DNA from 2 places in the Streptomyces changanensis genome. Region 2 is predicted to be linked to the other one. Evidence: riboswitches for the same ligand, from Rfam matches in the RefSeq annotation. Region 2 holds a riboswitch; the other holds the start of a gene.
What was found. A riboswitch is a leader RNA that binds a small molecule or an ion and turns the genes downstream of it on or off. The one in region 2 is predicted to bind S-adenosylmethionine.
Positions count from the first base shown of each region.

Region 1: it holds a riboswitch for S-adenosylmethionine, as region 2 does, so the genes downstream of both, thrC (threonine synthase) here and NRO40_RS07330 (aminotransferase class V-fold PLP-dependent enzyme) in region 2, are expected to answer to the same signal.

Region 1 covers NZ_CP102332.1:3,044,410-3,056,036, reverse strand. The annotation lists gene NRO40_RS13445 (SIS domain-containing protein) at 1-36, opposite strand, end outside; gene NRO40_RS13440 (extracellular solute-binding protein) at 207-1,490, shown strand; gene NRO40_RS13435 (DUF3263 domain-containing protein) at 1,505-1,741, shown strand; gene otsB (trehalose-phosphatase) at 2,805-3,656, shown strand; gene NRO40_RS13425 (alpha,alpha-trehalose-phosphate synthase (UDP-forming)) at 3,760-5,139, opposite strand; gene NRO40_RS13420 (glucosyl-3-phosphoglycerate synthase) at 5,199-6,155, opposite strand; SAM riboswitch class I at 6,303-6,452, shown strand; gene thrC (threonine synthase) at 6,471-7,763, shown strand; gene NRO40_RS13410 (MoaD/ThiS family protein) at 7,783-8,061, shown strand; gene NRO40_RS13405 (cold-shock protein) at 8,502-8,705, shown strand; gene groL (chaperonin GroEL) at 9,801-11,423, shown strand.
Region 2 covers NZ_CP102332.1:1,655,660-1,667,286, forward strand. The annotation lists gene NRO40_RS07295 (hypothetical protein) at 1-179, opposite strand, end outside; gene NRO40_RS07300 (C40 family peptidase) at 262-1,290, opposite strand; gene NRO40_RS07305 (C40 family peptidase) at 1,536-2,561, opposite strand; gene NRO40_RS07310 (NYN domain-containing protein) at 2,876-4,240, opposite strand; gene NRO40_RS07315 (hypothetical protein) at 4,303-4,545, opposite strand; gene NRO40_RS07320 (rhomboid family intramembrane serine protease) at 4,760-5,479, shown strand; gene NRO40_RS07325 (Lrp/AsnC family transcriptional regulator) at 5,476-5,757, shown strand; gene NRO40_RS07330 (aminotransferase class V-fold PLP-dependent enzyme) at 5,790-7,229, opposite strand; SAM riboswitch class IV at 7,439-7,556, opposite strand; gene trpD (anthranilate phosphoribosyltransferase) at 7,677-8,741, opposite strand; gene qcrB (cytochrome bc1 complex cytochrome b subunit) at 8,894-10,519, opposite strand; gene qcrA (cytochrome bc1 complex Rieske iron-sulfur subunit) at 10,516-11,565, opposite strand; gene qcrC (cytochrome bc1 complex diheme cytochrome c subunit) at 11,562-11,627, opposite strand, start outside.

The DNA.
Region 1 (11,627 bases), 1.4 Mb from region 2:
CGGCTGGGTGGTGATCTCGGCGGCGGTACGGGACATGCGCGGGCTCCCACTGTCGTCGTCTGCGGACGCTCCGGAACGTACCCATCGGTAGGCCCCCGGTCGTCGGGCGTTGCGGAAGCGATACCAAGGAACCCCGGTGGTTTAGACCTAGGTGTAGACCTCCTATCCTGCCGGGAAGCGAATTCGCGTTCGATGTGGAGCAAAGGGTGGGTAAGGCAGTGCGCCGCTACAAGGGACTGACCGCGGCGATGGCCGCACTGACGATCACGGCCACCCTGTCGGGCTGCGGAGCGGATTCCGCCGGAGAGGTCACCCTGAAGCTGGTCGCCGCCGACTACGGCAGCAACAGCGCCAACACGTCGCAGAAGTACTGGGACGAACTGGCCCGCGCGTACGAGAAGAAGACGCCCGGCGTGAAGATCGACGTCACCGTCCTGTCCTGGAAGGACGTCGACCGCGAGGTCGCCGAGATGGTCGACCGCGGCGAGGCGCCGGACATGGCGCAGATCGGCGCGTACGCGGACCACGCGCGGGCGGGCCGGCTGTACTCCGCCGACACCCTCCTCTCCGTCCCCACCCAGGCGAACTTCCTGCCCATGCTGCGGCAGGCCGGCGAGGTGGACCGGGCCCAGTACGGCATGCCGTTCGGCGCCAGCACCCGGATGCTCTTCTTCAACGAGAAGCTCTTCCAGGAGGCCGGCGCCACGCCGCCCGGCAGCTGGGACGAGCTGCAGAAGGCGGCCCAGAAGCTCAAGGCCAAGGACGTGAAGTACCCCTACGCGCTGCCGCTCGGGCCCGAGGAGTCCCAGGCCGAGACCATGATGTGGCTGCTCGGCGGTGGCGGCGGCTACCGGGACACGACCGGCACCGCGTACCAGATCGACTCGCCCGCGAACGTCGAGACGTTCGGCTGGTTGAAGAAGGAACTCGTCGGCAAGGGCCTCACCGGCCCCGTCGCCCCCGGTGAACTCGACCGGCAGGAGGCGTTCGACGCCTTCGTCCGCGGCGAGGTCGGCATGCTCAACGGCCACCCGACGCTGATGGCGACCGCCGAGAAGGCCGGGGTGAAGGTCGGCACGGTGCCGCTGCCCGGCGTCGCCGGCAAGTCCAAGGCGACGCTCGGCGTGGCCGACTGGATGATGGCGTTCAAGCAGAACGGCCACCGCAAGGAGATAGGCCACTTCCTGGACTTCGTGTACCAGGACAAGAACGTCATGGCCTTCTCCGACCGGTACGACCTGCTCCCCGTCACCGTCTCCGCGAGCGACGCCATGGAGGCGGACGAGCAGCACGCGGCGATGCGGCCGTTCCTGGAGGAGCTGGCCGGCTCGGAGCTGTACCCCGTCGGCGACACCTCGTGGGCGCGGGTGAGCGAGAGCGTGAAGAAGAACATCGGCCGGGCCGTCGCCCCCGGCGGCGAGCCGCGCGCCGTCCTGGAGCAGATCGCCCGGGACGCCCGGTCGGCCCAGTCCTCGGCGTCGGCGCGGTAGCTTAAGTTGCTGATATGACCGAACGCCCCGCACTCGACGACCGCGCCCGCGCGGTCCTGGCCATGGAACGGCGCTCCTGGCCGGGGCCGGGGGCGAAGGAACGGGCGATCCGCGAGCAGCTGGACCTCTCGCCGGTCCGGTACTACCAGCTGCTGAACGCCCTCCTCGACGACGAGCGCGCCCTCGCCCACGACCCGGTCACGGTCAACCGCCTCCGCCGCCTGCGCGCCACCCGAGAATCCCACCGCTGACCCACCCGCCCCGCCGGCGCGACCCCCACCGGGGACCCCGGCGGGGGTCGGCCCGCGTGGACCCCGGGCACGCCGAAACCGCACCGCGGTCGCGCCGGACACCCACCCGCCCGACGCGCCGGACGCCCGCCCGGCGCGGACGCGCCGGAGCCCATCGCGCCGGAACGCCGGACGCGCCGGACATCCACCCGCCCGCCGCGCCGGACGCCCGCCCAGCGCGGACGCGCCGGGGCCCATCGCGCCGGAGCCCCGGACGCGCCGGGGGCCCGCGGCCGACGGCCACCGGCCGGGAGCGCCGCCGCGGGGCACTGCCGGCCGCGGCCACCACCCCTCCGCGGCCTGTAGGTCCCGCTGCGGCGGTTCCTCCGCGGCCGTGGGGCGTCCCAAGGTGCGGGACGGCCGCGGGGTGTGGTGGCCGGGGGTGTCTGCTGCGGGGTGGGCTTGCCAGGGAGGACGGGGGGACTGCGGCCGCCACCCCTTCGCGGCCCGCGCGTCCCGCCACGGTGGTTCCTCCGCGGCCGTGGGGCGTCCCGGGGGCGCGGGACAGCCGCGTGGCGGCCCGGGGTGTCTGCCGCTGGGCTTCGCAGGGAGGGCGGGGGACTATGGCCGCCGCCCCTTCGCGGCCTGTAGGTCCCGCTGTGGTGGTTCCTCCGCGGCCGCGGGGGCGTCCCGGGGGCGCGGGACAGCCGCGTGGCGGCCCGGGGTGTCTGCCGCCGGGGGGCTTCGCAGGGAGGGCGGGGGACTGTGGCCGCCGCCGCTTCGCGGCCCGTGCGTCCCGCTGTGGCGGTTCCTCCGCGGCCGTGGGGCGTCCCGGGGGCGTGGGACGGCCGTCCGGCCACGGGCGGGTGGCCCTGGGGTTCGCGGCGGGTGTCGGAGGTGGCGGCCGCGCCCGCGCGGTCCGGTCCTCCCGCCACGGCGGGTACTCCGCGGCCGGGAGCGGGTCCGGTGAGGGCTTCGGCGCGGGGCGTCCCCGGGGTGACGCGGTGGCTCGGTGTCGGCGGCGGCCGGACGCGGCCGGGGCGGGGAGGTGTGTCCCGGGGGCGTACGGGATAGGTACGCACACATGTCCAGTTACCCGGATGACAGCCTTCCCGTGCCCGCCACGGCCGCCGGTCGTGAGGGCCTGGCCGCGATCCTGGCGCGGCCCCGCACCGCCGTCGTGGCCGTCGACTTCGACGGGACCCTCGCGCCGATCGTCGCCGACCCCGAGCAGGCCCGCGCCCACCCGGACGCCGTGCCCGCGCTCGCCGAGCTGGCCCCGTGCGTCGGCTCCGTCGCGGTGGTCACCGGGCGCCCGGCCGGCGTCGCGGTCCGGTACGGCGGCTTCGCCGGGGTGCCGGGCCTGGACCGCCTCGTCGTCCTCGGCCACTACGGCGCCGAACGCTGGGACGCCCGCACCGGCGAGGTCCGCGCCGCCCCCGAGCACCCGGGCGTCGCGGCGGCGCGCGCCGAACTGCCCGGCGTCCTGGAGCGGGCCGGCGCGTGGCCCGGGACGTGGATCGAGGAGAAGGGCCGCGCGGTCGCCGTCCACACGCGCCGCGCGACCGACCCGCAGGCGGCGTTCGACGCCCTGGTGGATCCCCTCGCCGACCTGGCCACCCGGCACGGGCTCGTCGTGGAACCGGGCCGCATGGTCCTGGAGCTGCGCCCGCCCGGGATGGACAAGGGCGAGGCGCTCCTGGAGCACGTGCGCGCCACGGGCGCCGGGGCGGTCCTGTACGCGGGGGACGACCTGGGTGACCTGCCGGCCTTCGCCGCGGTGGAGAAGCTCCGCGCCGAGGGCGTCCCGGGCCTGCTGGTGTGCAGCGGCAGCGACGAGGTGAGCACCCTCGCCGCCCGCGCCGACCTCACCCTCCCGGGCCCGGCCGCCGTGGTCGGCTTCCTCGCCTCCCTGGCCCGCGCCCTCCCGCACTGACCGAACAGCCCGGGCGGCGCATACGTTGCATGCCCGCGTACGGCGAACGGCCCCGGCACACGCCGGGGCCGTTCGCCGTACGCACGGGCGGGACCCGCCGGGGTCACAGGGCGCGGAGGGCCTCCAGCTGGTCGAGGAACCAGCGCTGCGGCGGGAGGGCGGTGGCCGCGGCGGCGAGGCGCTCGGTGCGTTCGGCGCGTTCGGCGGCCGGCATGGAGAGCGCCTCGTGCAGGGCCCGGGCGGTGCCGGTGACGTCGTACGGGTTGACCGTCACCGCGGCGTCGCCGAGCTCCTCGTGCGCCCCGGCCTCGCGGGACAGGACCAGGGCGCAGCCCCCGTCGGAGACGACCGGGACCTCCTTGGCGACCAGGTTCATGCCGTCCCTGATGGGGTTGACCAGCGCCACGTCGGCGAGGCGGTACGCGGCGAGGGAGCGGGCGAAGTCGTCCTTCACGTGCAGCAGGACCGGCGTCCAGCCGTCCGTGCCGTACGCGGTGTTGATCTCGTCCGCCAGCCGGGAGACCTCCGCGGTGTACTCCCGGTACACGGCGAGGTCCTGGCGGGAGGGGTAGGCGAAGGCGATGTGGACGACCCGCTCGCGCCACTCGGGGTGCTCCTCCAGCAGCGCCCGGTAGGAGAGCAGGCCGCGCACGATGTTCTTCGACAGCTCCGTGCGGTCCACGCGGATGACGGTCTTCCGGTCCGCCCCGCCGATCTGCTCCCGCAGCGTCGCCATGCGGTCCTCGACGTCCGCCTCGCGCGAGCGGGCGCGCAGGAAGTCGGCGTCGGCGCCCAGGCCGTGCACGCCGATCCGCGTGTCGCCCGTGCCGCCGACGAGCCGCTCGCAGCAGGCGGCGAAGGAGTCCGCCCAGCGGCGGGTGAGGAAGCCGAGCCGGTCCGCGCCGAGCATCCCGCGCAGCAGCTCGCGGGCGACGTCGTCGGGGAGCATGCCGAAGTAGTCCGGCGGCGCCCACGGGGTGTGCGAGAAGTGGCCGATGCGCAGGTCGGGGCGGAGCTCGCGGAGCATGCCGGGGGCCAGCGCGAGGTGGTAGTCCTGGATGAGGACCGCCGCGCCCGGGGCCGCCTCCGCCGCGAGCGCCTCGGCGAAGGCGCGGTTGTACGCCCGGTACGCCTCCCAGCGCGTGCGGAACTCCGCGTCGAAGGCCGGCTCCAGGGGCGTCTGGTAGAGCATGTGGTGCACGAACCACAGCACGGAGTTGGCGATGCCGTTGTAGGCGGCGGCGTGCGTCTCCGCGTCGATGTCCAGCATGCGGACGCCCGTCTCGCCGACGCCCCGGCGCACCGCCTCGCGGTCGCCGTCGCCCAGCGCGGCGCACACCCACACCGCGCCCGCGTCGGGCCCGATCGCGGAGAGCCCGGAGACCAGGCCCCCGCCACCGCGCCTCGCCTCCAGCTCGCCGTCCTCCCGCAGCGCGTAGCTGACCGGACCGCGATTCGATGCCACCAGGATGTCCGAGACCATGAGGCCAACCTAGCCCGCGCCGGAAACGCTCAAACGTGCGGAAACGAACCCGCCGGCCGTCAGGCCACCCGGCGCTTCCGCACGTACTCCGCCACCTCGACCATCGGCGGGCGCTCCTCCGTGTCCACCGGGTGGGTACGCGGCGCGAACCCCGCCTCGGTGCGCTCGAACTGCGTCAGCCGCGGCCGCACCAGGTGCCCGCGCGACAGCCGCAGCTGGGCCGTGCGGTAGATCGCCGCGGCCATCCGCCCCAGCGCCCGGTCGTCCTGGTGGCGGTGGAGGCGCACGCCCACGTCGACCTGCGCCAGCGCGTCCAGCCCCACCAGGTGCAGCGCGTCCACCAGCAGCGCCAGTTCCACGCCGTACCCCACCGGGAAGGGCAGCCGCTCCAGCAGCGAGCGACGGGCCGCGTACTCCCCGCCGAGCGGCTGGACGAACCCGGCCAGCTGCGGCCAGTGCAGGTTCAGCAGCGGCCGCGCGACCAGCTCCGTCACCCGTCCGCCCTGCCCGGCGGCGGGTCCGGAGCCGAGCGGCCGGTCGTACGTGGCCTTCACGAACTCGACGTCCGGGTCGGTCAGCAGCGGCCCCACGATGCCCGTCACGAAGTCCGCGCGGAACTCACGCAGGTCGGCGTCGACGAAGCACACCACGTCCCCGCCGGTCACCAGCAGGGAGCGCCACAGCACCTCGCCCTTGCCCGGGACGGCGGGTATCCGCGGCAGCACGTCGTCCCGCGCCACCACGCGCGCGCCGGCCGCCGCGGCGACCTCGGCCGTGCGGTCGGTCGAGCCGGAGTCGAGGACGACGAGCTCGTCGACGAGCGGCACCGCTTCCGACATCAGCTCCCGCCGGATCACGGTGACGATCTCGCCGACCGTCGCCTCCTCGTCCAGCGCGGGCAGGACGACGCTCACCGTCGTGCCGCGGGCCCGCTTGGCGGCGAGCAGCCGGTCCACGGGCCGGTCGGCCACGGACCAGGACCGCCGCTCCAGCCAGCGCTCCACCTCTTCCAGCACGCGCGCCTCTCCTCGGGTCGTCCCACAACCGCAGGTGATCCATCTCGTAGGTCGGACGCCCCTCTCGGACACCCACCCCTTCGGTTACAGTCTTGAACAACGCGTGAGACGCCCGCATGCCGGGGTCCCGCGCCGACAACCACATACCGCTCATCCAGAGGGGCAGAGGGAAACGGCCCGATGAAGCCCCGGCAACCCTCCAGTCGGTCTCGCACGCGCACGTGCCCGCGAGGTCCCCGGCTAGGGAAGGTGCCAAATCCGTCTCACGGCGAAAGACGCCAGTGAGAAAGATGAGGAGAAAGGGCCTCGCCTCCCATGGCTGTGCAGACCACCGCACCCACCAGCGCCACCTCCGTCGACCTCGGCCCCGCCGCCGGACTCTCCTGTCGCGAATGCGGTGAGCGCTTCGCGCTCGGCCCGATCTTCGCCTGCGAGTTCTGTTTCGGCCCCCTCGAAGTGGCCTACGACCTCCCGGCCGGCGACCCGGAGGAGCTGCGCAAGCGGATCGAGGCCGGCCCGGCCAACATCTGGCGCTACGCCCCCCTCCTGCCCGTCCCGGCCGACGTCGCCGACAAGCCCAACCTGAACCCCGGCTGGACGCCCCTCGTGCGGGCCGACAACCTCGCCCGCGAGCTGGGCGTCGCGCCGGGCAGGCTGTTCGTCAAGGACGACTCCGGGAACCCGACCCACTCCTTCAAGGACCGCGTGGTCGCCCAGGCCCTGGAGGCCGCCCGCGCCTTCGGCTTCACCACCCTGTCCTGCTCCTCCACCGGCAACCTCGCGGGCGCGGTGGGCGCCGCCGCCGCCCGCGCCGGCTTCCGCTCGTGCGTGTTCATCCCGCACGACCTGGAGCAGGGCAAGGTCGTCATGGCCGCGGTCTACGGCGGCGACCTCGTCGGCATCGAGGGCACGTACGACGACGTCAACCGCTTCTGCTCGGAGCTCATCGGCGACCCGCTCGGCGAGGGCTGGGGCTTCGTCAACGTCAACCTCCGCCCGTACTACGCCGAGGGCTCCAAGACCCTCGCGTACGAGATCTGCGAGCAGCTCGGGTGGCGGCTCCCCGACCAGCTGGTGATCCCGATCGCGTCCGGCTCGCAGCTGACGAAGATCGACAAGGGGCTGCAGGAACTGATCCGGCTGGGCCTGGTCGAGGACAGGCCGTACAGGATCTTCGGCGCCCAGGCGGAGGGCTGCTCCCCGGTGTCGGCCGCCTTCAAGGCCGGCCACGACGTCGTGCGCCCGCAGAAGCCGAACACGATCGCCAAGTCGCTCGCCATCGGCAACCCGGCGGACGGACCGTACGTCCTCGACATCGCCCGCCGCACCGGCGGCGCGGTGGAGGACGTGGACGACGCGCAGGTCGTCGACGCGATCAAGCTGCTGGCCCGCACCGAGGGCATCTTCGCCGAGACGGCGGGCGGCGTGACGGTGGGCGTGACGCGCAAGCTCGTCGAGCAGGGCCTCCTCGACCCGACCCTCACCACCGTCGTCCTCAACACCGGCGACGGCCTCAAGACCCTGGACGCGGTCGCCCCGACGACCGGTCCCACCGCGACCATCCGCCCGAGCCTGGACGCGTTCCGGGACGCCGGCCTCGCCCACTGACCCCCGGGAGACACGAAACATGAGCGTCAACGTCCGCATCCCCACCATCCTCCGCACGTACACGGACGGCCGGTCCGAGGTCGAGGCCGAGGGGGCCACCCTCGCCGAGGTCATCGAGTCCCTGGAGAAGAACCACCCGGGCATCGCCGCGCGCGTCCTCGACGACCAGGGGCAGCTGCGCCGCTTCGTGAACGTCTACGTCAACGACGACGACGTCCGCTTCGAGGGCGGGCTCGCCACGTCGACCCCCGACGGCGCGGGCGTCTCGATCATTCCGGCGGTCGCGGGCGGTTGCTGAGTTCCCTTCCGCTTTTCCCCGTTGCCCCCTCCGCCGACAAAAGCGGAGGGGGCAATTCTGCATGGTTGAGCGCGGTAGAGTTGGGGAAGTCCCCGCCGCCGCCTGTGCCACGTGCATATGAGAATGCGCCCGGCCGCGACAAGATGTAGCCAAAGTAGCGTCGTTTCTTGCGAACTTTGCGCCGTTTGCCCGGCCCGACTTGCCCGGGGTTATGAGCATTGCGGACAGGTTCTCCCTTCGCCGGTGCTCGGAATTCTCGTCCGATTGACCTGTTGCAGAGGGCAGTTGGGCAGATACATTCAGCCGCGGTCGACGCGTTCCGGCGCACGCTCCTGGGGCGTCCCCGGCTCGGAGAGTCAGGGGTTCGGTCAGTGGGCGAGGTCTGACCCGGGTCCGCGAAGTGCGGTCCTGTGCAAGGGCCAGTAATAGGGGAGTTAGGCATGGCTCAGGGCACCGTCAAGTGGTTCAACGCGGAGAAGGGGTACGGCTTCATCGCGGTCGACGGTGGTGCGGATGTTTTCGTCCACTACAGCGCGATCCAGATGGATGGCTACCGCACCCTTGAGGAGGGCCAGCGGGTCGAGTTCGAGATCTCGCAGGGTCAGAAGGGTCCGCAGGCGGACATGGTCAAGATCGCCGTCTAGGTACGACGCGTCCGGCCAACGGCATTGCGACGGAGGGCCCGCACCCCGGCACCGGGGTGCGGGCTTTCCGCCCGTCCCGGGGCCGGCCGCCCGCCCGGACCGCGCCCGCGCACGCCCGGTGCCCGGGTGCCGCGCGCCGTCCGTGCCGGATGGGGCGCTCCAGGCCGCCACGCGGGTTCGTGCCCGGGGTGCGTGAGGGGCGAGCGGCGCGGGGCCGCGCCCCGGCCGGTACGGCCCCCATCGTCGCGCGGGTTCGCGCCGCCCGGGTGCGTGAGGGTGGGTGGTGCGAGGCGACGCCTCCTCGACGGGTGCGTACGCCCCTCCGGCCGGTACGCCCCCGGCCGGTACGCCCCGGCCTGTAGGACCCCGCGGGCGCCCGGGGTGCGTGAGGAGTGAGGGGTGCGGGGCCGCCCCCTCGGCGGGCACGCCCCTCCGGTGCGTACGCCCCCGGCCCGCACGCCCCGCCGCCCGTCATGAACGCGCCCGTGTCCGCGGTCCCCGCGCGCCGTCTCCGTTCCGGTGCGCCGGTGCCCGTGCGCGGCCGCGCGGCGTGGTCCGCGACCGTGTCCGGCGAACGCCCGCCCCGTCCGACCCGCGTCGTACGCGTGGGGCGGCGGTGGCCCCGCCGCGCGCGTTGCCGGCTTCCGCGGGCCTGGCGCGGGACGCCTCCGGCCCCCGGTCGCCGAGTCCGCGCGGTGCCGGCCGCCGGGGGCGCCGGCGCCCGGTGGTGTCCGCGGCGGGGTGCCGCACCCGGTGGTCCCCGGGTGCGCGCACGGCGCCGGTGGACGCGCCCCGCGCGCACGCCCGGTGGGGGCGCGCGGGGTGGTTCGCGGAGGGCGATCGCAGGCCCCGTCACGGGGTGGGGCGCTTGCACTCTCCTAGGGCGAGTGCTAATCATTGGCATTAGCACTCTGAGAGTGAGAGTGACAACCAAGGACCTCGTGGGTGAGGCCCGCAGGGCGGCGTGGGGCAGGGAACCACGCGGCACACGGGCCGTCCGTCGCGGGCGCCAGCGCGGTCCGGAGCAATCCTTCCCCAAGCTCTCTACTGCGTCCGAGCAGGGGAGACCCCATCAGTCCGGGAGGACCACTTCACATGGCCAAGATCATCGCGTTCGACGAGGAGGCACGGCGCGGTCTCGAGCGCGGGATGAACCAGCTCGCCGACGCCGTCAAGGTCACCCTTGGTCCCAAGGGTCGCAACGTCGTCCTCGAGAAGAAGTGGGGCGCCCCCACGATCACCAACGATGGTGTGTCCATCGCCAAGGAGATCGAGCTCGAGGACCCGTACGAGAAGATCGGCGCCGAGCTGGTCAAGGAAGTCGCCAAGAAGACGGACGACGTCGCCGGTGACGGTACGACCACCGCGACCGTCCTCGCCCAGGCGCTCGTCCGCGAGGGTCTGCGCAACGTCGCCGCCGGCGCCAACCCGATGGCCCTGAAGCGCGGCATCGAGAAGGCCGTCGAGGCCGTCTCCGGTGCGCTGCTGGAGCAGGCGAAGGACGTGGAGACGAAGGAGCAGATCGCCTCCACCGCGTCCATCTCCGCCGCCGACACCCAGATCGGCGAGCTCATCGCCGAGGCCATGGACAAGGTCGGCAAGGAAGGCGTCATCACCGTCGAGGAGTCCAACACCTTCGGGCTCGAGCTCGAGCTCACCGAGGGTATGCGCTTCGACAAGGGCTACATCTCGGCGTACTTCGCGACCGACATGGAGCGCATGGAGGCCGTCCTCGAGGACCCCTACATCCTCATCGTCAACTCCAAGGTCTCCGCGGTGAAGGACCTCCTCCCGCTGCTGGAGAAGGTCATGCAGTCCGGCAAGCCGCTGCTGATCATCGCCGAGGACGTCGAGGGCGAGGCCCTGTCCACGCTGGTCGTCAACAAGATCCGCGGCACGTTCAAGTCCGTCGCGGTCAAGGCCCCGGGCTTCGGCGACCGCCGCAAGGCCATGCTCGGCGACATCGCCATCCTCACCGGTGGCCAGGTCATCTCCGAGGAGGTCGGCCTCAAGCTGGACAACGCCGGTCTCGACCTCCTGGGCCGCGCCCGCAAGGTCGTCATCACCAAGGACGAGACGACCATCGTCGACGGTGCCGGTGACAGCGAGCAGGTCGCGGGCCGCGTGAACCAGATCCGCGCCGAGATCGAGAACTCCGACTCGGACTACGACCGCGAGAAGCTCCAGGAGCGCCTCGCGAAGCTGGCCGGCGGCGTGGCCGTCATCAAGGCCGGCGCCGCCACCGAGGTGGAGCTCAAGGAGCGCAAGCACCGCATCGAGGACGCGGTGCGCAACGCCAAGGCCGCCGTCGAGGAGGGCATCGTCGCCGGTGGTGGCGTGGCCCTGCTCCAGGCGTCCAGCGTCTTCGACAAGCTGGAGCTGGAGGGCGACGAGGCCACCGGTGCCGCCGCCGTGAAGGCCGCCCTGGAGGCCCCGCTCAAGCAGATCGCCGTCAACGCCGGCCTCGAGGGCGGTGTCGTGGTGGAGAAGGTGCGCAACCTGACCCCGGGTCACGGCCTGAACGCCGCGACCGGCGAGTACGTCGACCTGGTCGCCGAGGGCATCATCGACCCGGCCAAGGTGACGCGCTCCGCGCTGCAGAATGCCGCGTCGATCGCCGCGCTGTTCCTCACCACCGAGGCCGTCATCGCCGACAAGCCGGAGAAGAACGCCGCGCCGGCCGGCGGCGGCATGCCGGGCGGTGACATGGACTTCTGATCCCGCGCGGATCGGACCCGTCCTGAACGACGAAGGGCGGCACCCCTCTTGCGGGGGTGCCGCCCTCCGTCGTACCCGCACCCGGCCCGCCCCCGCCGCCCCCCGTCACCCCCCTCCCTCTCGGCTCCCGTGGAGCCGCCCCGGCTCGGGCATTCGTATGCTCGAATCCCGGTCCTCCGTCTTGATCTTGCCGGTTATGCTCAC
Region 2 (11,627 bases):
GCGGGGGGCGTCCCGGAGAGCCCGGTACCGGCGGGCGACGGGCGGGCGGACGCGTCGGACCCGGAAGCGGGAGAGGGAGCGGTGACGGAGGCGGGGGTCGACGCCGGTGCGGCGCACCCCGCGACAAGCGCGAGCGCGCCGAGCACCGCCGCCACGCGTCGCCGTCCCGGTCCTGCCACGCCCCGATCGTAGGCGCACCACCCCGCGGGGCGCGCCACGCGGCGGGCGGTGCGCGGGCGGTGCGCGGGGTGGCGGCGGCCGTCAGACGCGGGTGACCGCCGAGACGGGCATCATGCCGACCGGGTCGTACCGGACGGGGGCGCCCGGGTAGGGGGCGTGGACGACCTGGCCGTTGCCCATGTACATGGCCACGTGGCTGGCGTCGGAGCGGTAGGTCACGAGGTCGCCGGGGCGCGCCTCGGAGAGGGGCACGTGGCGGCCCGCGCCGCGCTGCGCCTGCGAGGTGCGGGGCAGACCGACGCCGGCCTGGGCGTACGACCACTGCATCAGGCCGGAGCAGTCGAATCCGTCGGGGCCGTTGGCGCCCCACACGTACGGCTTGCCGACCGCCGAGCGGGCCGCCTGGACGGCGAGCGCCGCGCGGGACGACGCCGCGCCGGTGGGAGGCGGGAGGGAGCCCTCGTCGCGGCCCGAGCGGGACGCCCGGTCGAGGGCGTCGCGCTCCTCGGACGGCAGGGAGTGGAGCAGCGCCCGCGCCTCGGCGAGCTTCCGCTCGACCTGTTGCTTGTGCCGGGCCACGGCCGCGCGGCTGCGCTCCAGTTCGGCCAGGGCGCGGGTGGCCTCGGCGCGCTCCTGCGCCAGCCGCTGCCCGGCGCGCCGGAGTTCGGCCAGCGCACCGGCCTGCCGCTCGCTGATCCGGTCGAGGACGGCGGCCTTGTCGAGGTAGGTGTCGGGGTCCTCGGAGAGCATCAGTGCCAGGGCCGGGTCGATGCCGCCCGAGCGGTACTGGGCGCCGGCGACCGCGCCGAGCGCGCCGCGCATGCGGTTGATGCGCTCCTGGCCGCGCGCCACGCTGTCGCGGGCCGTGTCGACGGCCTCGCGCAGCCGGTCGGCGCGCTCGTCGGCCGCGTTGAAGCTCTCCGTGGCCCGCTCCGCCTCGGAGTAGAGCCGGTCGACGCGGGCGCGGGCGGTGTCGGCCGGTTCGGCCGGGTCGGCGTGCACGGGGGTGGCACCGAGGGCGGCGGCCGCCGTGGCCGCGGCGGCGGACAGGACGGTGGCCTTGGCGCTCCGGTGGAGGCCCGGGTGGGGGGGACGGCGATGGGACGCCACGGACCGCGCTCCCTTCAGCTGTGACGCAGGGTGGTGCGCGCCAGACAGTAGCCGGGTGGTCACGCCGCGGCCAAAGACCTTCGGGGGCGCACATGGTGGCGCCCCACCGGGAACCACAGGTCACCGGCGGGGCGGGGCGTCAGTGCGGGGGTCGGGAAATCCCCCGATCGGGCGCGCATGGCGGGCGGTTCGCCGGCACGCCGGGCGTGCCGCGCATATCAGCTGCCCGACTGCGGGCGCACAAGTCAGATGCGGACGCCGAACTGGAACGAACCCAGGTAGTCCATCGACTCGTAGCGGACCGAGGCGCCCGGCTTCGGGGCGTGCAGCACGGTGTTGTTGCCGGCGTACAGGCCGACGTGGGCAAGGCTGTTGAAGAAGACGAGGTCGCCCGGCTTGAGCTCGCTGCGGCCGATCTTCACGCCGTCGTTCTGCTGCGTGTACGTGGTGCGCGTGATGCTCACGCCCGCCTGGCGGTAGGCCCACTGCGTCAGGCCGGAGCAGTCGTAGGAGTTGGGGCCCTCGGCGCCGGAGACGTACGGCTTGCCGATCTGCGTGGCGGCCGCGTTGAGCGCGGCGGCGCCGCGCTGGGAGGCCGGGACCTCGTTGCCGAGCTCGACGCGCTCGCCGGCGTCCCGGCTGGCGCGCTGCTCCTCCTGCTGCATCTTCCGCCGCTCCTCGGCGGTGAGCGTGTTGAGCAGCTTCTGCGCCTCGGCCAGCTTGGCCTGGTACTTCTTCTTCTTGTCGCCGAGCGACTTGCGGACGTCCTCCAGGTCGCCGAGCTTCGCCGTCGCCTCGGCGCGCTGCTGCGCGAGCGTGCGCTGCTTGGCCTGGATGGTGCGGAGCGTCTCGGCCTGCTTGGCGGAGAGCTGGTCGACGGCGGACGCCTTGTCGAGGTAGTCGTCCGGGTCGGAGGAGAGGAAGAGCTGGAGGGACGGGTCCATGCCGCCGTTGCGGTACTGGGCGCTGGCGACCGAACCGATGCCGTCGCGGAGGGCGTTGAGCTCCTCCTGGCCGCGGGCGACCTGGTCCTGGAGGGCGGTGATCTCCTTCTGGAGCTTCTCGCGCCGCTCGTCGGCGAGGTTGAACTGCTCCGTGGCCTCTTCGGCCTCGTGGTGGAGCTTGTCGACCTTCTCCTTGACCTGGTCCTTGGTCGGCTGCGGCGTGGCCGAAGCGGTCTGCGAGGTCAGGGCGACGGCAGCGGCCGCGGTGGCGGTGAGCACGGTCACACGGGTGCGGCTCGGCTGCTTGGGTCGACGGTGGGACGCCACGGAGGCGAGCTCCTTCTTCCTCGTGAGCCGCCTGCCGGTGGACGGTCGGTGCCCCGGCATCGCGCACCCGGACACCCCGTGAATACGTCCGAACTGCACGATTTAGGCGGTTCCTTCGCTGTCGTCCCCGATGGACGACCAACCGCGCGAAGGTTCGAGCCCAGACCCTAGTGACCAACTTGTGATCAGTTCAAATCCTCATGAGAAAAATCTCGCCCGCCGGCCACATTCCCCACCCCCGTCCCACGCTGTGTCATGGGCGGTTGACGGTAGGTTCCGTCACGCGCCCTCACATGGGGCATGCGGCACAGGAGTCACGAGAGCCGCGAAAGCCGCTTGAGCAGCATGACGGACGCGACCGGCCGGGCACCGGACTTGGCGACGCCGTCCGCGACCTCGCGGTCGCTGGAGACCACGACGACGGGCCGGCCGACGGGCTCGGCCCGCACCAACTGGCGGATCAGCTCGTCGGCGGTGACCCCCGGCTTGGAGAAGAGCACCCGCACGCCGCGCGGCGGTGCCAGCAGCACCGGGGCGGCCAGCTCGGCCCCGTCGAAGACGCAGGTGACCTCGGCACCGGTGCGGGCGGCCAGCCCGGCGAGCCCGCCGAGCAGCCGGAGCCGCTGCTTCTCCAACGGCATCGTCGGATAGCCGGTCTTGGTGACGTTGTACCCGTCGACGACCAGATGGGCCTGCGGGAGGGCGAGCAGCTGGTCGAGGAGGGCGGGGTCCGTCTCGGAGAGCGCCCGGGCCGCGATGTCCTTGGGTGACATCCGGCCCGGCTCCACCGCGTCCACGGAGTCGGCGGGGCGCACCGCGACGGGCGGCAGGGCCAGTTCGCGGCGCAGCCCCTGCGCGGCCTCCAGCACGGTGTCGAGCAGCAGCCGCAGCCGTACGTCCTCCACCGAACGGCCCTCCCTGACCGCCCGGCGGCTGGCCTCCAGGGCCGCCTCGGTCTCGCCGAGCCGCGCCTTGAGGCGGCGGCTCTCGCTCTCCGCGGCGGAGACCCGGGCGGTGGCGTCCGCCTTCGCGGCGTCGACCTCCGCCCGCGTGCGGCGCAGGGCCGCCTCGCCGCGCTTCACGTCGCTCTGGGCGCTGCGCAGCTTGCGCTGAAGCGATTCGGCTTCCTTGCGGGCCGCCTCCAGCTCGGTGCGCAGCCGCTCGGTCTCCGACCGGGTCTGGGCACGGGCCTCGGCGAGCTCCTCGCGCAGCCGCTCCAGCTCCCGCCGGCCGGCCTCGTCGGCCCGCTCGGCGTCGGCGCGCTGCACCTCCTCGCCGGCGGCGGCGACCAGCTTGACCCAGCCGGCAGGGCGGAGCACGTACGCGGCGGCGGCCACGTCGACGGGGTCGGCGGCCGCGGGCGGCGCGCCGGACTCGACGGCCCGGGTCAGCTCGGGCTGGGTTCCCCGCAGCCGCTCGCCGATCCGCTGCCGGAAGAGCGCGTCACCCTCCAGCGCGGCCGCCATGGCGTTGCCCGCGAACCTGGCCCGGCGCGAGGCGGTGAACCGCGCGTACTGCCGCAGCTGGGCCGGCAGCTCGGCGACGGTCAGGCCGCCGAACACCTCGGACACGAGCGCCACGACCCGGCGCCGCACCGGCTCGGGCAGCGGGCGGTCGAGCGCCTCGGCGGCGTCACCGGCCGCATCGGCCGACTCAGCGCCGCTTTCGGGCTGCGCCACGATCCGTCACCCCTACCGTCGTTCTCTCTTCGCCGGGCCGCCCGCCGCACCGGGCGCGCCGCTCAGGAGCCGGCGCCCGGCCTGTCCACCAGCTCGATCCGGTCCACGGCGTTGCACCAGCGGCAGCGGACCGACTCGATGGTCTCACTGACCACCTCGCGCTCCTCCACCGTGGGCTCCCCCGCCAGGTCCAGATGGACGTACTCCACGACCTTCGAGGAGCGCGTCACGTCGAAACGTGTCAGGTTGCCGCAGAGGGTGCAGCGCCAGCGGGTCTCGGCGGTCGGCTGGGGAACCGTCGTCATGGTGGCCGTCCTTGTCATGGTCCGGTCGTTCCAGTAATCGACCCGCGGTGCGCCGTCGGACTGCGGGTGCCCCGGGAGCGGCCCCGGGCACGTCCGTAACCCTACGGCCTCGACGGTCCCCCCTGCTCGGGCGGAGGGCGGGACCGGCCGGGGGCGACCACCGGCCCGGCGAGGCGCTCTGTCCGGCTCGCTCCCCGTACGTCATGATCTGTGCGTGAGGGATTGGCGCGGAACGTTCCGGCGTGTGGTCACCGGGCCCTCGGTGACCTACGCCGTCATCGGCGTGTGCGCGGTGGTGTTCGCCCTGGGGCCGGCCTCGGGGCTCAATCCGTCGTACGGGACGGGGGACGCCCTCGTCCTGGCCCAGAGCGACTACTTCCGGCGCTGGGGCGTGATTCCGGCGGACCTGCTGAGCGGCTCGGCCGCGGCACTGCTCACCCCGCTGAGCGCCCTGTTCGTGCACGGCAACTGGCTGCACCTGCTCGGCAACATGCTCTTCCTCTTCGTCTTCGGCGCGATGGCCGAGGAGCGCATGGGGCACCTGCGCTTCGGCGTCTTCTACGTGGTCTGCGGCTGTCTGGCGCTCGCGGGGTACGCGCTGGCGCACGCGGACAGCGGGCAGACGCTCGTGGGGGCGTCGGGGGCGATCTCGGGGGTGCTCGGGGCGTTCCTCTACCTCTTCCCGCGCGCCCGGGTCACGAGCCTCTTCCCGTTCCTCTTCTTCCTGCCGCTGCGCTTCCCCGCGTGGATCGTGCTGGTCTTCTGGTTCGCCCTGCAGTGGGTGGCGGCGCGCGGCGCCGGCAGCGGTCCGGGCGTCGCCTACCTCGCGCACCTGATCGGCTTCGGGCTGGGCTTCCTCCACGCGTGGACGCGCTACCGGGGCATTAGAGTGAAGGCCCCAGCAGCGGCCACCGAGGGAGAGGGACAGCCGTGATCACCGCGATCGTGCTCATCAAGACCAGCGTGGACCGCATTCCGGAGATCGCGGAGGCGATCGCCGCTCTCGACAACGTGAGCGAGGTCTTCTCCGTCACCGGCACCTACGACCTCGTCGCGATGGTCCGCGTGGCCAGGCACGACGACCTGGCCGACGTCATCCCGGGCAGCATCAGCAAGATCCCCGGAGTTGTCGCGACCGACACCCACGTCGCCTTCCGCACGTACTCCCAGCACGACCTGGAGGCGGCCTTCGCGATCGGCCTCGACGCGTAACCCAGCGAATCACCCGTACGGGTGAAGCGGATTCAGCCACGGTCCGGCACGCAGCGCCCGTCCTCGGTGCGGTAGTTCCAGCGGGCGCCGTCGCGGACCAGCTCGCGCACGGCCCGGACGAAGCGCTCGACGTGCTCGTCGGGCGTCCCCGCGCCGAAGCTGACCCGGATCGCGTTGAGGGACCGCTCGCCCGGTCCGGCCTCCGGCGCGCCGCACGCGCCGGGCTCCTGCGGGGCCCCGCCCAGCAGCGTGCGCACGAGCGGGTGGGCGCAGAACAGGCCGTCGCGCACGCCGATGCCGTACTCGGCGGAGAGCGCGGCGGCGAAGTGCGAGCTGTTCCACCCCTCCACGACGAAGGAGAGGACGCCGACGCGCGGCGCGTCGTCGCCGAACAGCGACAGCACGCGCACCTCCGGCACGTCGGCCAGCCCCTCCCGCACGCGCGTGATCAGCTCGCGCTCTCGGGCCACGAGCGCGTCGAACCCGGCCTCGGTCAGCGCGGTGCACGCCGACGCGATCGCGTAGGCGCCGATCACGTTGGGCGAGCCGGCCTCGTGCCGGGCGGCCGTGGTGTGCCAGTCGACGTCCACGCCGCCGTCCGCCCGCCGGGCCACGCGCCGCGAGGCGCCCCCGCCCGCCAGGTACGGCTCGGCCTCCCGCAGCCAGTCCGCCCGGCCGGCCAGCACCCCGGTGCCGAACGGCGCGTACAGCTTGTGCCCCGAGAAGGCCACCCAGTCCACGTCCAGGTCGCCGACGTCCACCGGGTGGTGCGGCGCCAGCTGGGCGGCGTCGAGGACGACGCGCGCCCCGTGCGCGTGCGCGGCGGCGGCCAGTTCGCGCACGGGCCACAGCTCTCCCGTCACGTTGGAGGCGCCGGTCACGCACACGAGGGCGGGGCCGTACGGCTCCCGGTCGGCGAGGGCCCGCTCCAGCGTCCGCACGGCCTGACCGGGCGTGCGCGGCGCGTCCAGGTAGGTGACCCGCGCGCCCCGCCACGGCAGCAGCGACGCGTGGTGCTCGGTCTCGAAGACGAACACCTCGCACCCCTCGGGCAGCACATGCGCGAGGAGGTTCAGCGAGTCGGTCGTGGAGCGGGTGAACACCACCTGGTCGTCGGGGCGGCAGCCGAGGAAGGCGGCGACGGTCGCGCGGCTGCTCTCGAACAGGTCGGTCGAGAGCTGCGAGAGGTACCCGGCGCCGCGGTGGACGCTGCCGTAGTACGGCGCGTAGGCGGCGACGTCGTCCCAGACGCGCTGCAGCGCGGGCGCGCTGGCCGCGTAGTCCAGCGCGGCGTACGTGACGTGGCCGCCGGTGACGAGCGGCACGGTCACGTCCCGCCCGAGGACGGGCAGCGGACCGTCGGCGGCGGGGGCGGCGGAGGCGGGGCCGGTGGTCGGCGCGGGCACGGCGGCGGGGGCGGCGGGGGCGGCCTCGGTGCGGGGGGAAACGGTGGCGTTCGGGTACGCGGGCATGGCGGACTCTCCCAACGGGCGCGGCGAATGGGGGCGTGCGGAACCCGCAGGGCGACGGCAGGGCCGTGCCGCGTACGGGTGACTGCCTCGACGCACGGCCCGACGGTGACGACGGTGGCCGTGCGGAGGGGGAGGAGGGCCGAAGGCCCTAGCGCATTCGCTTGCTCACGAGACTGCTCCCTCGGGACCAGGACCCCAGGGTGTGCAGGGGTCCGCGCTTGCCGCAGACCTCGCTGCCTGCGGCCTGGTCTTCACCCGGGGCACCCCGCCACGGACGGAGGGTTGCCGGACAGCGGGCCGGGGCCGTGGTCGCTGTCACTCATGACCTTGGGGAGCATCTTGCCACACGACGGCGGGCACGCAAGCCCGGGTTCGCATGGCGGACGACGCGGACGGTAGCGGGGCGGAACCGCGCGGCCCCGCCCCGTCACCCACGCCCTGAGGGCCCTAGCGGTTGCTGGCGCGGACCCAGCGGTCCAGGGTCGCGCGGGCGGCGCCCGAGTCGATGGACTCCGCGGCCTTCTCCATGCCCGCCCGGATCTGCTCGGCCAGCGGCGCGTCGGTCGGGGTCAGGGCCACGAGGGCCGCAGCCGAGTTGAGCAGCACGGCGTCCCGCACCGGGCCCCGCTCGCCGGCGAGCAGCCGGCGGGCGACGTCGGCGTTGTACGAGGCGTCCGCGCCGCGCAGGGCCTCCACGGGCACCAGGTCGAGGCCCACGTCGCGCGGGTCGAACGCCTCCTCGCGCACGGCCCCGTCGCGGACGGTCCACACGCGGGACGTCGCGGTGGTGGTCAGCTCGTCGAGGCCGTCGTCGCCGCGGAAGACGAGCGCCGACGAGCCGCGCTCGGCGAGCACGCCGGCGAGGATGGGAGCCATGCGGGCGTCCGCGACGCCGGTCGCCTGGGCCCGTACCCGGGCCGGGTTGGTCAGCGGCCCGAGGAAGTTGAACGTCGTGCGGATGCCCAGCTCCTTGCGGGCCGCGGCGACGTGGCGCAGGGCGGGGTGGAACTTGACGGCGAAGCAGAAGGTGATGCCCGCCTCGTCGGCGACCTCGGCGACCCGCTCCGGGGTCAGTTCGAGGTTGACGCCGAGCTTCTCCAGGACGTCCGAGGCGCCGGAGGCGGAGGAGGCGGCGCGGTTGCCGTGCTTGACGACCTTCGCGCCCGTACCGGCCACGACGACCGCCGACATGGTGGAGATGTTGACGGTCTTCGCGCCGTCGCCGCCGGTGCCGACGATGTCGACGGACGGGCCGGGCACGTCGATGGTGCGGGCGTGCGCGTACATGGTGCGGACGAGGCCGGTGATCTCCTCGACCGTCTCCCCCTTCGCGCGCAGGGCGACCGCGAAGCCGGCGATCTGCGCGTCGGTGGCCTCACCGCTGAGGACGCGCTCCATCGCCCAGGCGGTGGTGTCCGCGTCGAGGTCCCGGCCGGCGAGGAGGGTGTCGAGGACCACGGGCCAGGAGCGGCCCGCCGTGGTCGGTCCTCCAGCGGGTTGCACAGCGCTCATGGTCGCTCCTGGGTCCGTGACGGATGAGGGCACCAGCCTATCCACCGCCGGGGACGGCGAAGAGCCCCGTCCGACGATTGGACGGGGCTCCTGCCGTGGCGACCTTCTCGGTGTCCGGGGTCCCCCGGGGCCAAGCCCCGGGGGAAGGGTGATCAGTGGTGGCCGTGGCCCGCGCTGATCTCCTTGTACTCCTCGGCCGTGGCCTTGGGGACCTGGTTCCCCTCACCGAAGTAGCCCTTGCTCAGCTTCGCGCGGAGCTTCGCCGAACGGGTGGGCTTGCGCTCGACGCCGTTCTCGTCGACCGTCGGGCCGAGCTCGGCGGGCGCGTACTGCTCGTGCGCGGTGAGCGCGTGCAGCTGGGCCTGGCTGAGCGGCTCGTGGACCTCGACGAACTCACCGTGCGGCAGCCGCTTGATGATGCCCGTCTCACGGCCGTGCAGCACCTTGTCGCGGTCGCGGCGCTGGAGGCCCAGGCAGATCCGCTTCGTGACGACGAAGGCGATGACCGGCCCGACGAAGAAGGCGATCCGGACGAACCAGGTGACCGCGTTGATCGACATGTGGAAGTGCGTGGCGACGATGTCGTTGCCACCACCGATCAGCATGATCATGTAACCGGTGACCCACGCGACGCCGAGGCCCGTGCGGGTCGGGGCGTTGCGCGGCCGGTCCAGGATGTGGTGCTCGCGCTTGTCCCCGGTGATCCACGACTCGATGAACGGGTACGCCGCGATGGCGGCCAGCATCACGCCGAACAGGACCAGCGGGATGAACACGCCCAGGACGAGCGTGTGGCCCCACAGGTTGATCTCCCAGCCGGGCATGGCGCGGATCAGACCCTCGGCGAAGCCCATGTACCAGTCGGGCTGCGCACCGGTGGACACCTGGTCCGGCCGGTAGGGGCCGAGGGCCCACACGGGGTTGATGGTGAACGCGCCGGCGATGACCGCGATGACGCCGAAGACCAGGAAGAAGAAGCCGCCGGCCTTCGCCATGTACACCGGCAGCAGCGGCATGCCGACGACGTTCTTGTTCGTCCGGCCGGGGCCCGCGAACTGCGTGTGCTTGTGGTAGAAGACCAGGATCAGGTGGGCCACCACGAGGCCGAGCATGATGCCCGGCAGCAGCAGGATGTGGATCGAGTAGAACCGGGCGACCATGTCGTGGCCGGGGAACTCCCCGCCGAAGATGAACATCGACAGGTACGTGCCCACGATCGGCACGGACAGGATCGCACCCTGCGTGAAGCGGACACCGGTGCCGGAGAGCAGGTCGTCCGGGAGCGAGTAACCGGTGAAGCCGGTGAACATGCCGAGGACGAACAGCAGGAAGCCGAACAGCCAGTTGACCTCGCGCGGCTTGCGGAACGCGCCGGTGAAGAAGACGCGCATCATGTGCACGAACATGCCGGCGATGAAGATCAGCGCCGCCCAGTGGTGGATCTGCCGGATCAGCAGACCGCCGCGGACGTCGAAGCTGATGTCCAGGGTCGAGGCGTACGCCTCGGTCATCCTCACGCCCTGCATCGGCACGTACGAGCCGTGGTACACGATCTCGTTCATGCTCGGGTGGAAGAAGAGCGTCAGGTACACGCCCGTGAGGATGATGATGATGAAGGTGTAGAGGCAGACCTCGCCCAACATGAAGGACCAGTGGTCCGGGAAGATCTTCCGCATGTTGGACTTGGCCAGGGAGTAGATCCCCAGCCGTCCGTCCGCCCAGTCGGCGACCCGCTCACCGGCGGGCGCCTTGCGCGTCGTGTCGTTGGCGGTACTCATCCGCGCTCCCAGAATGCAGGACCGACCGGCTCTTCGAAGTCGCCGAGCGCCTCGAGGAAGCCCTTGTCATCGACACCGATCCGCAGCTGCGGAAGGGCGTGGCCGGCAGGGCCGAAGATGACGCGGGCGCCGTCGGACAGGTCGAAGGTGGACTGGTGGCACGGGCAGAGCACGTGGTGGGTCTGCTGCTCGTACAGGGACACCGGACAGCCCACGTGGGTGCAGATCTTGGAGAAGGCCACGATGCCGTCGTGCGACCACTCGAGCTCGCGCTTGTCCTTGATGTCGGCCGGCTGGATCCGGACGATCATCAGGGCGTCCTTGGCGATCTTGTTGTTGAAGTCGTGGTCCTCCTCGCTCAGACCCTCCGGCATGGCGAAGGTGAGCGAACCGACCGAGACGTCCTCGGGCCGCAGGGGCTCGAAGGTGTTCATGTTGATCAGCCGCTTGCCCTTGGCCCACGAGGTGTGGAAGAGCTTCTTCTCGGGCATCGGGCCGAGCTCGCGCAGGAGCACGAGACCGGAGAGCGGCACCATCGCGAGCGCGCCGAACATCGTGTTGCGGATCAGCTTGCGCCGTCCCAGACCGGACTCCGCCGCACCCTGGGCGAAGTCGGCCATCACCTTGGCCTTGAGCTCGGGGGCCGCCTCGATCGGGTGGCGGTCGTCGGCCATCTCCTCGTCCGACATCAGCGTGCGGGCCCAGTGGACCGCGCCGGCGCCGATGCAGAACAGGGCGATGCCCAGCGTCAGACCGAGCGACAGGTTGGTCGCGCTGACGTGGCCGAGGGGCCACACGTACACGATCTTGTCGACGGGGAAGGCCACGAACGAGGCGATGAAGCCGACGGTGGCCAGCATCGAGATCGTGAACAGCAGGGCGACCGTCCGCTCGGACCGCTTGGCGGCCCGCTCGTCGATGTCCTGGACGCGGGGCTTGTGGGGCGGGAGCCCCGGGTCGGCGAACGGGCTCTCGACTACTGCCGAGCCGTGCGCGGTGTCCTGCTTCTGCGGCAGGCTCTCATCGGAGATCTCTTGGCTACTCATGACTTCTTGGCCTTAGCGGTGTGGGCCGCGACCCAGACGGCGACGGCGATCAGCGTACCGAG